Regions from separate parts of the Aeromonas sp. FDAARGOS 1414 genome, predicted to be linked through region 1. Evidence: riboswitches for the same ligand, from Rfam matches in the RefSeq annotation. Region 1 holds a riboswitch; each other region holds the start of a gene.
The links. Region 1 has a riboswitch for cyclic di-GMP ahead of I6L44_RS11905 (glycosyl hydrolase family 18 protein). Riboswitches for the same ligand answer to the same signal wherever they lie in the genome.
Positions count from the first base shown of each region.

Region 2: linked by a shared signal. The riboswitch ahead of I6L44_RS20590 (immunoglobulin-like domain-containing protein) and the one ahead of I6L44_RS11905 (glycosyl hydrolase family 18 protein) in region 1 are both predicted to bind cyclic di-GMP.
Region 3: linked by a shared signal. The riboswitch ahead of gbpA (N-acetylglucosamine-binding protein GbpA) and the one ahead of I6L44_RS11905 (glycosyl hydrolase family 18 protein) in region 1 are both predicted to bind cyclic di-GMP.

Region 1 is NZ_CP077210.1:2,683,242-2,687,621, reverse strand. Features, by position in the region: gene I6L44_RS11915 (DMT family transporter) at 1-723, opposite strand, end outside; tRNA gene I6L44_RS11910 (tRNA-Arg) at 931-1,007, opposite strand; cyclic di-GMP riboswitch class I at 1,464-1,551, shown strand; gene I6L44_RS11905 (glycosyl hydrolase family 18 protein) at 1,650-4,247, shown strand.
Region 2 is NZ_CP077210.1:3,613,011-3,617,390, forward strand. Features, by position in the region: gene prlC (oligopeptidase A) at 1-1,578, opposite strand, end outside; cyclic di-GMP riboswitch class I at 2,016-2,101, shown strand; gene I6L44_RS20590 (immunoglobulin-like domain-containing protein) at 2,152-4,341, shown strand.
Region 3 is NZ_CP077210.1:3,088,152-3,092,531, reverse strand. Features, by position in the region: gene I6L44_RS13835 (transporter substrate-binding domain-containing protein) at 1-138, shown strand, start outside; gene gbpA (N-acetylglucosamine-binding protein GbpA) at 297-1,718, opposite strand; cyclic di-GMP riboswitch class I at 1,784-1,869, opposite strand; gene I6L44_RS13825 (methyl-accepting chemotaxis protein) at 2,135-3,817, opposite strand; gene I6L44_RS13820 (M3 family metallopeptidase) at 4,091-4,380, shown strand, end outside.

The DNA.
Region 1 (4,380 bases):
GGCACCGATCCGGCGTGGATCGCCGTCTCGCAGTGCCAGATACCAGGTCACAAAGGCCGCCCCCATAGGGCCCAGCGCCAGCCCGATGATCAGCCACCAGTCACTGGTGGGGATCTGCGCGAGCGGCAGGGGCCCCTCCAGCAGACGGGCAAGCAGCAGCGCCAGCAAACCCGCGGGCAGACAGGCTGCCGCAGTGACCACGGCGGGGGCTGGCGGCAGACGGCGTGATAATACCGAGTAGGCTCCCCAGACGACAGCTGCACCGAGCGCCAACAGGTATCCCGGCAGATAGGTCTGTTGCAGTTGCAGCTCGCCATTGACCATCACCAGCATGGAGCCCGCCAGACCAAAGGCGCCAGCCAGCAGATGACGGGCATGGAGTGGATGGCCGGGCAACAACAGCGGGGTGAACAGAATGATGCAGAGCGGCCAGAGGTAGTTGATGAGGTTGGCCTCCAGCACCGGGGCATGGCGAAAACTCATAAAGAGCAGCAGATGGTAGAGCAGCAATGCCGTAACCGTCACCAGCCAGGTAATAGGACGAGCGCGCCATTGGCGCCAAAACGGCAAGGCCCCGACCCCGCAGAAAAACAGCACCAGCCCGACCAGCACCAGTGGTGACACGCTGGTGACCCGTGACGTCAGCGCCGCCAGTGAGGCCCACAGCACAATGGTCAGCAGTGCAAAACCGGTGGATCTATCCCACCAGGAACATCCGGACATCCAACACTCCTTTGCAAGATGAAGCTGCTGGCTTTGCCGTAGGGCTCAGCCAAAAAAAGCAGTCTATCAGAGAGAGGAGAGATGCCGAATGCCGCGTGAATACAATTACTTGTGACTTGGTGAGAATTTTGATGGTGCAAGCAGAGTGCTGCTGGACGTCGAACGAATCGCCAAAGAGATGAGTGAATGCGAAAAGGGGATGATGGGTGGCGTCCCAGGCAGGATTCGAACCTGCGACCTCGCCCTTAGGAGGGGCGCGCGCTATCCAGCTGTGCCACTGGGACGTGCGGGCATTATATAAAAATGCCAATAAAAATAAACAACTGCGTATGTCTGTTTATCCAGTTGCTTACATTCTGGCCGGATTGTACGTTTGTGCTCTGGGGGTCAGATAAACAAGTTTGTGGTGTCTGAATAAGAAGGGGTGGGGGGAGGAAGATACTGGTATGCAATAAATTGACTTTTAATTCACTTGTTGCCGTGAGGTATGGCTACCTCTTGTTGTGTTGTGCCACAGGTATTGAGCTTTTGTCGTTTTATTTTGTTTTAGTGAAATATTTAGCTTAATCAGTTGGGTAGCTATTAATCATGGCCAATGCTCCCTTGTATTTTAAAGATGAATCATGAAGCTATGGCTCAGCGTCAGGTACGGCCAGTAGCGGGTTTGGAATGGTCTTGTTTGCTTAGTTATATAAATTGCCATAGAGTTAATTCGCGATTAGTTATCGCCGAAAATAAAGTTGTGACAAGGGCAAACCGATTGAAAAGTCGGGACGCAAAGCCTCCGGTCTAAAGGCGTTGTTGAGCTGGGATAGCGGGGCCACCACAGTGTTATGCTGGCTGCCTTTGCCAAGGGGTAGTCGTGTTTGTGTTGCCTGTCGTGTTGTGTTGCCCTTTCGTTTGTCCATAACGTAAAGGAAAACAATATGCTAAGTCCAAAACCCGCATTGCTGGCCATGATGGTCGGCTCCCTGCTTGCCTCATCTGCCGTTTATGCGGCTGCGCCGGGCAAGCCCACCATCGGCTGGGGTCCCATCAAGTTCGCCATTGTTGAAGTGGATCAGGCGGCAACCTCCTACAACAATCTGGTCAAGGTCAAGGATGCCGCCGATGTGGAGGTGAACTGGAACCTCTGGAGCGGTGACGTCGGCCAGACTGCCAAGGTACTGCTTGATGGCAAGGAGGTGTGGTCTGGCCCCTCTGCTGCTGCAGGCACGGCCAAATTCAAGGTGAACAAAGGTGGGCGCTACCAGATGCAGGTGGCCCTCTGCAATGCCGATGGCTGTACTCTCTCTGATGCCAAGGAGATCGTGGTCGCCGATACCGATGGCAGCCACCTGGCGCCGCTAAAGGCCGCGTTGCAGGAGAACAACAAGCCCTACGCCAACAAGTCCGGCAAGGTGGTCGGTACCTACTACGTGGAGTGGGGCGTCTATGGTCGCAAGTTCACAGTGGACAAGATCCCGGCCCAGAACCTGACCCATATCCTCTATGGTTTCACCCCCATCTGTGGCGGGGATGGCCTCAACGATAGCCTCAAGGAGATCGAAGGGAGCTTCCAGGCGTTGCAACGTGCGTGTGCCGGTCGTGCCGACTTCAAGGTTGCGATCCACGATCCTTGGGCCGCCGTTCAGATGCCGCAAAGTGGCCTGACTGCCTATGACGAGCCTTACAAGGGTAACTTCGGTGCCCTGATGGCGCTCAAACAGGCTTACCCTGACCTCAAGATCCTCCCCTCCGTCGGCGGCTGGACCCTTTCCGACCCCTTCTACTTCCTCGGTGACAAAACCAAGCGCGATACCTTCGTCGCCTCGGTCAAAGAGTTCCTGCAGACCTGGAAATTCTTCGATGGCGTGGACATTGACTGGGAGTATCCGGGCGGACAGGGTGCCAACCCGAAGCTGGGTAGCCCGAGTGATGGTGCCACCTACGTGGCCCTGATGAAGGAGCTGCGCGCCATGCTCGACGAGCTGGAGTCGCAGACTGGTCGCCAGTATGAGCTGACGTCGGCTATCGGGGCCGGGGGGGACAAGATCCAGGATGTGGACTACAGGGCGGCCCAACCCTATATGGACCACATCTTTATGATGACCTACGACTACAACGGCGCCTGGAGCAACACCGAGTTGGGCCACCAGACTAACCTCTACGCGGCGAGCTGGGATCCCGATACCAAGTACACCACCGACAAGGCAGTCAACCTGATGCTGGCGCAAGGGGTTGACCCCGGCAAGCTGGTGGTCGGTGCCGCCATGTATGGCCGTGGCTGGACTGGCGTGAGCGGCTATCAGGGCAACAACCCCTTCACCGGCAAGGCGACCGGCAAGGTGAAAGGCACCTGGGAAGATGGCGTGGTCGATTACCGCGACATCGTCAACAACCGGATGGGAGCTGGCTGGGAGAAGAGCTACGACGAGGTGGCCGAGGCTCCCTATCTGTTCAAGGCTTCGACCGGCGATCTCATCACCTATGACAACGACCGCTCGGTCAAGGCCAAGGGGCAGTATGTGCTAGCCAACAAGCTGGGCGGCCTCTTCTCCTGGGAGATTGATGCCGACAACGGCGACATCCTCAATGCCATGCACGAGGGGTTGGGTCACGGCGAGGGAACCACTCCGCCAGCTAACAAGCCGCCGGTGGCCAACGCGGGCAGCGATCTGAGTGTCACTGGCCCGACCGAGGTGACGCTGAATGGTTCCGCGTCCCACGACGCGGAAAATGGCGCCCTCACCTATAGCTGGAAGCAGGTATCCGGCCCGCAGGCCACCCTGTTTGATGCCACTCAGGCCAAGGCCCGCGTTGTACTCGATGCCGTGTCCACCGACATCAATCTGGTGTTCGAGCTGACAGTGACCGATGACCAGCAGTTGAGTGCCAAGGATCAGGTGGTGGTCACCAACAAGGCGCCGCAGCCCAACCTGCCGCCACTGGTGAGCCTGCCGGCTACCGCTTCCGTGGAGTCTGGCAAGCAGGTGACCCTCAAGGCGACCGCGTCTGACCCGAACGGTGATCCGCTCACCTATCAGTGGACGGTACCGGCCGGCCTCACCGCCAGCGGTCAGAACAGCGCCACCCTGGTGGTCACCGGCCCGAGCGTCACCAGCGACACCGCCTATGACCTTAGCCTCACCGTCTCCGACGGCGCGCTGGATGCCAGCGCGGCAACCCGTCTGACGGTCAAGCCGGTCAGCGGTGGTGGCGGTTGCTCGGCCACCGATCCGGATGCGGCCAACTGGCCTGCCTGGCAGGCGAGCAAGGTCTACAACGGCGGTGACAAGGTGAGTCACAACCAGCTGGTGTGGCAGGCCAAGTATTGGACTCAGGGCAACGAGCCGAGCCGTACCGCAGATCAGTGGTTGCTGGTGAGCAAGGTGCAACTGGGTTGGGATGCCAATGTAGCTTACAACGGTGGCGAGATCACCACCCATAATGGCCGTCAATGGAAAGCGCAATACTGGACCAAGGGCAACGAGCCCGGCAAACACGACGTCTGGCAGGATGTGGGGGCCGCCAGCTGTAAATAAGGCTTGAGTTGTGGCGGGGCATGCTGGTCATGCCCCGCTTTTGCAACCCGCGGCGCTGAACATTGGTTGCTCTGCCAATCCCTCTTTTTCTGCTCTGTCTTGTATCCGGTCAGGCCGACTTGTGGTGCCGGCA
Region 2 (4,380 bases), 930 kb from region 1:
TTCGCCGGTCTCGTAGTGGCCGGAGATAAAGGCCAGTGCTTCGGACTCCCAGCACCAGTTCTCGAGGAACTGGCTCGGCAGCTCTACCGCATCCCAGGCCACGCCGTTGATGCCGGCCACGCCGGCCACATCGACCCGGGTCAGCATGTGGTGAATGCCGTGGCCGAACTCGTGGAACAGGGTAACTACTTCGTTGTGGGTGAACAGCGCAGGTTTGCCATCCACCGGACCGTTGAAGTTGCAGGTCAGGTAGGCCACCGGCTTTTGCAGCGAGCCATCCTGACGGTAGCGACGACCCAAACAAACATCCATCCAGGCCCCGCCCTGCTTGTGCTCGCGGGCATAGAGGTCGAGATAGAAGCTACCGCGCAGCTCGTCGTCGGCATCGAAGATGTCGTAGAAGCGCACGTCAGGGTGCCAGGTGTCGATGCCGAGGCGCTCGCGAACCTTCATGCCGAACACCCGCTTGACCACTTCGAACAACCCTTTCACCACCTTGTTGGCAGGGAAATAGGGGCGCAGCTGCTCATCGGAGATGGAGAACTTGTGCTGTTTGAGCTTCTCGGCGTAGTAGGCGAGATCCCAGGCGGCCAGCTCGCTCTGACCATGCTGCTCGGCGGCGAAGGCGCGGATCTCCTCCAGCTCGGCCTTGCCTTGCGGCAGGGATTTGGCCGCCAGATCGGTGAGGAAGCTCACCACCTGTTCGGTCTTGTCCGCCATCTTGGTGGCCAGGGAGAGCTCGGCATAGTTGGCAAAGCCCAGCAGTTGGGCCAGTTCGCGGCGCAGGGTGAGCAGCTCGCTCATGATGGCGGAGTTGTCCCACTTGCCCGCATTGGGGCCCTGATCGGAGGCGCGGGTGGTGAAGGCCTCATACATCTCGGCGCGCAGTTCGCGGTTGTCCGCGTACATCATCACCGGCAGGTAGGAAGGGATATCCAGCGTGAACAGCCACCCCTCTTTGCCTTTAAGTTCAGCCATCTGACGGGCAGCGGCACGCACGCTCTCGGGCAGACCAGCCAGTTCGGCTTCATCAACCACCAGCTTGTGCCAGCCCTGGGTCGCATCCAGCACGTTGTTGCTGAAACGGGAGGCCAGCTCGGAGAGGCGGGCCTGAATTTCGCCGTAGCGCTGCTGCGCCTCGGCAGGCAGACCGATGCCGGAGAGGCGGAAGTCACGCAGGGTATTCTGGATCTCCTTGCGCTGGGCGCCGCTGAGCAGCGGGAAATCATCGCTCTGGGAGAGGGCCAGATAGGCCTGATAGAGCCCTTCATGTTGACCGACATAGGTCTGGAATTCGGAGAGCAGCGGCAGGCAGGCGTCATGGGCCTCGCGCAGCGCTTCGCTGTTGAGTACGGAGTTGAGGTGGCTGACCGGTGACCAGATCCGTGACAGGCGGTCATTTACCTCTTCCAGCGGGGCAATCAGGCTATCCCAGGTATGGGGATCACGCTGGGCCAGCACATCGCTGATCTTCTGCTTGCAGTCAGCAATCGCCTGAATCACGGCAGGCTGAACCTGCTCCGGCTTGATCTGGCTGAAAGGGGGCAGTGAATCCATTGTCAGCAAAGGGTTATTCATCCCGGTTACCTCTTGTTTGGTCTTGAACAGACCGCTTTAGCAGCTCTGTATGGCTTTCTAACATGTGGCCAAGCCACGCAATAATCAAGCGGGAATCCGCCGCAACCCTGTACTTTTCCAGCCATTGCGACCCGGATCTCTGCCGTTGCTGCAGTTTTGCCATCAACAGCCAGTAACAGGATGAATCTGTGGGCCTTTTTTGGCTCTTATCGCTACTTTCAAGGGGCAAAAAGCCGCCATTTACCGGCGCCACAGCTGCCAGCCAAGTGCCGTCATGCTCAATCATGGAAACGGACAAGATGTGGTAACTGTAACAAATTATCAATATTTTTCAGTCAATTAGAATCAAAACCAACTATTGATTAATTTATTTTCAAGCATCTATCATAGGTAACCTGCCATGCAGGTCACTTGATTCTCTGTGCTGCACAGAAATCGGGTGAAAAAGGCAAAGTGACCCGAAAGGGCGCGACGCAAAGCCACCGGTCTAAGGGAAAACACCTATGACAGCGGGGCTGCCCCCGGGGACGTCCGGTCACAACCGACGCCCCATTTGCACCGTACGGAGAGACGATGAACAAACTCAAATTATCCCTGCTTGGCTGCCTGCTCGGCATGGGCACCCCCATGGCATATGCCGCCAGTGCCGGTCAGGCGATGGTTAACCCCCAGTCCGGCGTAGTGGTCGGCTACTGGCACAACTGGTGTGACGGCTCGGGCTACAAGGGCGGTATCGCCCCCTGCGTCAAGCTCGATCAGGTCAACCCGCAATACAACGTGGTCGATGTCTCCTTCATGAAGGTCTATGGCAGCGATCCCATCCCCACCTTCAAACTCGACCCGGCCATCGGCATGAGCGAAAGCCAGTTTATCGAGCAGATCGCCGAGCTGAACCGTCAGGGCCGAGCCGTGCTGCTGGCGCTGGGCGGTGCCGATGCACACATCGAGCTGCGCAAGGGTCAGGAGCAGGCCTTTGCCGACGAGATCATCCGTCTGGTGGAGACCTACGGCTTCGACGGGCTGGATATCGATCTGGAACAGGCCGCCATCACCGCCGCCGACAACCAGACCGTGATCCCGGCAGCCCTGCGTCTGGTCAAGGATCACTACCGCGCCCAGGGGAAAAACTTCCTCATCACCATGGCGCCGGAGTTCCCCTATCTGACCCAGACTGGCGCCTACATCCCCTATATCCGCAATCTGGAAGGGTACTACGACTGGATCAACCCCCAGTTCTACAACCAGGGTGGCGACGGTATCTACATCGATGGCATCGGCTGGATTGCCCAGAACAACGATGCCCTGAAAGAAGAGTTCATCTACTACATGGCGGATTCGCTGAGCAACGGTACCCGCGGCTTCTACAAGATCCCCCATGACAAGCTGGTGTTCGGTATTCCGACCAACATTGACGCCGCAGCCACTGGCTATGTGCAGGATCCGCAGAAGCTCTACAACGCCTTCAACCGCCTGAAGAGCGAGGGGCAACCGCTGCGTGGCGTGATGACCTGGTCCATCAACTGGGACATGGGCCGCAACGCCGCCGGTCAGTCCTACAACGAATCCTTCATAAAGAGCTACGGCCCCTTCATCCACGATCAGGAGATCACGCCCCCGGTCGACAACGGCAAGCCGGTGTTCAGCGGCCTGAGCGATACCCGCATCAAGCAGGGTACTGCCTTTGATCCGCTGGCCGGGGTCAGCGCCAACGACAAGGAAGATGGCGACCTGACTGGCCAGATCCAGGTGGAAGGATCGGTAGACAGCCAGCGCATCGGCCTCTACCCCCTCACCTACAAGGTGAGCGATCGCGACAACAACGTCACCGAGCAGGTACGCACCATCGAGGTCTACAGCATGAAGCCGGTGTTCAGCGGTGTCACCGACACCACGCTGGAACTGGGTACCGCTTTCGATCCGATGACCGGCGTCAGCGCCCATGATGAAGAAGATGGCGACCTGACCGCCCAAATCAAGGTCAGCGGCAACGTCGACAGCAGCAAGGTCGGCCGCTACACCCTCACCTATCAGGTGAGCGACAGCGCCGGTCAGCAGGTAACCCAGCAGCGCAACGTGACCGTCAGGGAGCAGGGCGCCGTCTGTGAAAACAGTTGGGATGCCAAGAAGGTCTACGTGGGCGGCGACATCGTCAGCCACAACGGCAAGAACTGGCTGGCTGGCTGGTGGACCCAGAACGAAGAGCCGGGCACCACGGGTGACTGGGGCGTCTGGCGCGTACAGGGCGACAGCGACTGCGGCGGCACAACGCCACCCGCCGAAGGCAGCAGCGACTTCACCGTCAGCGCCATGGCGAGCGAGTACACCATAGTCAACGGTCAGGTCAGCATCCGTTTCAACGTGACCACCGCCAACCCGGTACAGATCACCGCAACTCTGGAGCAGAGCGGACTCAGCCACGGTACCACCAGCAGCCAGGTGAACGGCACCAGCACCCTGGTGCTGCAGGGCAGCAATGTCACCGATGGCAGCTACGAAGTGGTGATCACCGGTCTGGCTGACGGCCAGCAGCCGGTGGTGCAGCGCTTCCCGGTTGCGCTGACCGAAGAAAGCAGCAGCGGTGGCGAAGGTGACTACCCGGCCTACGCCCCCAACACCGGCTATCAGGCCGGTGATCGGGTCAGCAATGCCGGTGGCAACTACGAGTGCAAACCCTGGCCCTACAGCGGCTGGTGTGGCGGCTCGACCAGCCACTATGCGCCGGGTACCGGCTCTGCCTGGAGCGATGCCTGGATCAAGCTCTGACCTTGCCCCAACCACTAACGGGGGCCGACAGGCCCCCGC
Region 3 (4,380 bases), 400 kb from region 1:
TGGGTCAACGACCGTCTCGCCAAGCTGGGGGAGGAGAAGTACCTGCTGAAACTCTATGACCAGTATGTGCGTGACAAGCTGAGCCCTGATACCGATCCGAATGATGTGATTGTCGAAGGAGGAAAATGGCAGGGTTAATGGACAAATCCTGTTTGAAGAGTGTGTTGAGTGTGTTGAGTGTGTGAAGTAAGTGAAGAGTGAGGTCTTGGTTCCGTTGGTATGCAAACCGCAAGGTTTGATTTTTCCGGGCGTCCCCTGCTAGAGAGGACGCCCTTTTTTATGTGGCCAAGCGTGGGTTAGTGCACTTCATCCCACGCCATTTGCCAGTGGGAGCCGAAACCCGGCTCGTACTGGGTGGCAGTGGTGGTCCACTGCTGGCAGTAGCCGCTGTAGGGGAAGGGCTTGCACTGATAGATCTTGCCATTTTTCGGCTGCTGCACCTTGGTGCCGGCGGCATAGGATTTGAGCGAGTTCGGGAAGACGAAGTCGTATTCGCCGCTGCTCTGCTCCTTGAACATCAGATCCATGGTCTGCTGAATGGTCTCGCCGCCCGTTTTCGGGGTGGCCTTGATCACCAGCTGGTGGTGACCGGCCTTGAGCCCTTCCAGCGCCATGGTGAAGGTGTGGCTGCTGTCCTTGATGTCAGCGCTGCTTTCACCCTTGGCGACGCCGCCGTGGTCATAGAGGGTGTTGGTGACGGCCAGATCGCCCTGTGTGGTGACGGTGAAATCGAGGGTTGCCTTGCCGTTGTCCAGCACATAGTCGCTGGCCAGACCGCTGACGCTGATGCTGTCCACTACCGGCGGCTGCAGCTGTTGCAGATCAATCTCGACTCGATCCAGTTTGCTGTCTCGATGCAGATAGACGGGGTTCATGCCGTAGATCGGATTGAACTGGCCATCGGCTCCTTGCTGACCGGCGCGGATCAGGCTCTGCTCGGCGTTGAGCTTGCCGGCGAGGGCATGGGCCCAGTTGTTCTTCTGGCCCTGCTCGGCATTGGTGATGGTCAGCACGGTCTGCAGATCGGGGCGCTCGCCGTTGGCATCGAATACCCGGGTCATCGCCTTGTCACCCACCGCGAGGTCGATGGAGGGGTAGATGGTGCCGGCCTGGCTCCACTCCAGCGGCGGCTGGCTACCATCTTTGAACTTGGCATCGATGATGTTGTAGAAGCTGTTGCTGGTGTCGCCCACTTCCCACACGCCGAGGATCACCTGATAACCGGTGCGCTCCGGCAGGACACAGTTATGGGTCACCTGCTTGGGCGGCTGCACCATGTTGCCGTCGATGACGCAGAAGGGGGTCAGGTCGAACGAGTCGCGAGTGAGCGGTTGATTGGGGTTCCAGTCCTGCTTGGTGAGGTAGTAGCGCCAGTTGCGGGTGACGTGGTTGGCGGTGAAGGTCCAGCTGATGGCGAAGGGGCCGGGCTGTATTTCACGCTTGGTCCAGCGGTCGCTGGTCTGGATGTTCAGCTCGCTCCAGCGCGGGCTGCCCGCCGAGGCGATTTGACCATCCTGCGGGCCGGTTTGCGGGAAGCCTGATGGCCCCTCCACGCTCTGGGGTTCCCACTGTACGCCTCCACACTGGCTGTTGCCGCCGGTTTTGCACAGGTAGTTGCGGCTCTCGGGCTGGCTGATGTAGCCATGAGCCAGGGCGCTGCCGCTGGCCAGCAGGGCCAGCACCGCCGCGATGTGATTGAGTTGGATTTTTGCTGCCATACATTCCTCTGTTCGATAGATGTGGGCAGTCAGTTGGCCAGGGAGTTCCCCGATGCACACTTGCGTGTGGCAACCCCGCTATCCTGGACAAAACGTCTGTAGACCGGAGGCTTTGCGTCCCGACCTTTCGGTCAGTTTGCCAAATGACTAGATGGTTAGTGATGGGCCAAATGTTCGGCCATCAGCATTGTGCACCGCATTGATTAATTATTTGAAGTTGAATGTTTAAATGCATAATCCGGTGGCACAAAAAACGTTCTAACTGGCTGTTTTTAAATTGTTCTCTTGTTTATGAATGGCGTCGAATGCCGTTGAATATGCCGATAAGATGCATGCTTGCTGCGCGTTTTTCGGCTTAAAAAAACCTGCCAGCCGAGCTGGCAGGTCGAGTGACAAGGCGACACGGATTGACGCCATCAATGGCGGGCGCGCTGCTCGCTATTGGAGTGATGTAGAGTTGGCATCATAGGAGTCTTGCTGGACTCCTTGCCCAGTTTGAACACCGCAAGCCGCTCATCCAGGCTGCGGGAGAGACCGGCCAGCAGTTCGCTCTCCTGCGCCAGTTGCGAGGCGGACTGGGACATCTCGAGCGCCGAGTCGTTGATGCCGCTGACGTTGCGATTCATATCCTCGGCCACCATGCTCTGCTGTTCGGCGGCGGTAGCGATCTGGGTCGCCATGTCGCTCACATGCTGGATATGGTTGACGATCAGAGTGAGATCCTGACCCGCTTGTTGTGACTGGTTGACGCTGCTTTCGGCCAGTTTTCGGCTGGCATCCATGGCATTGGCAGCAGTGACGGCCCGTTGCTGCAACTGGGCGATGGTGCTCTGGATCTCTTCGGTGGACTGGCGGGTACGACTGGCCAGCTGGCGCACTTCATCGGCGACTACGGCAAAGCCACGCCCCTGCTCGCCAGCACGGGCGGCCTCTATGGCGGCGTTGAGAGCCAGCAGATTGGTCTGATCCGAGATGGAGCTGATGACGGCGGTCACTTCACCGATCTGCATGACCCCCTCTTTGAGCTGGTTGACCTGCAGGGTGGCCTGCTCCACCTCGGTAGCCAGCGCCTTGATGCCGTGCACACTGGCGTGAACGTCACGGTTGCCGAGGCCAGCTTCTCCGGTCGCTTCCTGGGTATCCCGCGCGGTATTTTCGGCATGCCCGGCCACATCGGAGATGGTGGCGCTCATCTCATTCATGGCTGTGGCGAGCTGGGCCAGCTGATCCCGCTGGCTGCTCACCGCCTGATTGGTTTGCTCGGCGGAGGCGGCGATGCGCAGGGCTGCATCGGCCACGTTGCGGGCACCCAGACTGGCCTCCAGCAGGGCGTGACGAATGGCATCGAGACTCTGATTGGTACAGCGGGCGACCATGCCCAGCTCATCCTTGCCATGTACCGGGATGCTCACCACCAGATCCCCCTGGGCGACCCGTTGCATGGCGTTGTTGATCTGGTTGAGGGGGGAGACGATGGAGCGGGTGATGCGCCAGCCCAGCAGCCCCATCAGCAGGGTCACAATGGCGGTGGCGCTACCCATCTTCATGTACTGGGCCCAGATGGTCTGCTGGATATCTTGCAGCAGCATGCCGGAACCGAGGATCCAGCCCCAGGGTTGATAGCCTGACACCATGGAGAGCTTGTCAGCAGTTTCGCCCGATGGGCCGCTCCAGACATATTGCAGGGTGCCCTGTTTGCCTCCCTTGGCAATATCGACCATCTGCAGCCAGAACTGCCCGGCGGTGGCACCTGTTCCTTCCCCCATGGTCTGGCCGACCAGCTCCGGCCGGATGGGGTGCACCAGCATCTGGCGGTTCTCATTGATCACGAACAGATAGTTGTTGTCGTCAAAGCGCATATTGGTCAGCAGCTTGCGTGCCTCTTGCTGCGCCTGCTCCATAGGCAGGGTGCTGGCCAGAAACTGGATCTGGCTCATGGCCTGGCTTAATACCGCATTGAGCCGCGCCTCTCGCTCACTCATCAGATTGCGCTGGAGCGCGTTGGCCGAGATGAACAGCAGCGAGACAAAACCGACAAACGCCAACGTGAGCAGCAAAAACAATTTGCGGCTCACGGTGATATCACCGAGCTTGAACATGACGAAACCCTCATTCCCTGTTGATTTTCTATGGCTCGTTACTGCGGCAGCCAATTGCTTGATGTAACAACTTATTTACTATTAACCAGTGGTCGCGCGCCCTTAAATGAGCGTTTTGACAACAGTATAGCCAGCAGACAGCACTCCCCATTTTTTGGTAGCGTGTTCAGGCGCATCCCTGCGCAATTTTTGCCAAAGAGTGTGAATCATTTGGCATTTCACTAAAAAAGGAGTGGGCCCCGCTGCGGGTGACCCCATAACAAGAGGGAATTTATGAGTTCCATTGCCAGGAATTACTTCAACCAGCTCAACGCCGACTATCTGCAGGTACACAGGCGCAAGGAGGATCTCTTCTGGTCCACCTATATGGGCACCAGCGACGATCAGGCCGGTTTTACCGCGGCCGAGCAGGCCTACAAGGCTTTTTGCGCCAATCCGGCCCGTCTGCCCGAATTGCGGGAGATGCTGGCGCAGGCCGACGAGGATGATATCAAGCGCGGTCTGCAAGGCTGGATCGCCTTCTTCGAGTGCAATGTGATTGAAGATCCCGCCGCTGCCGCCCT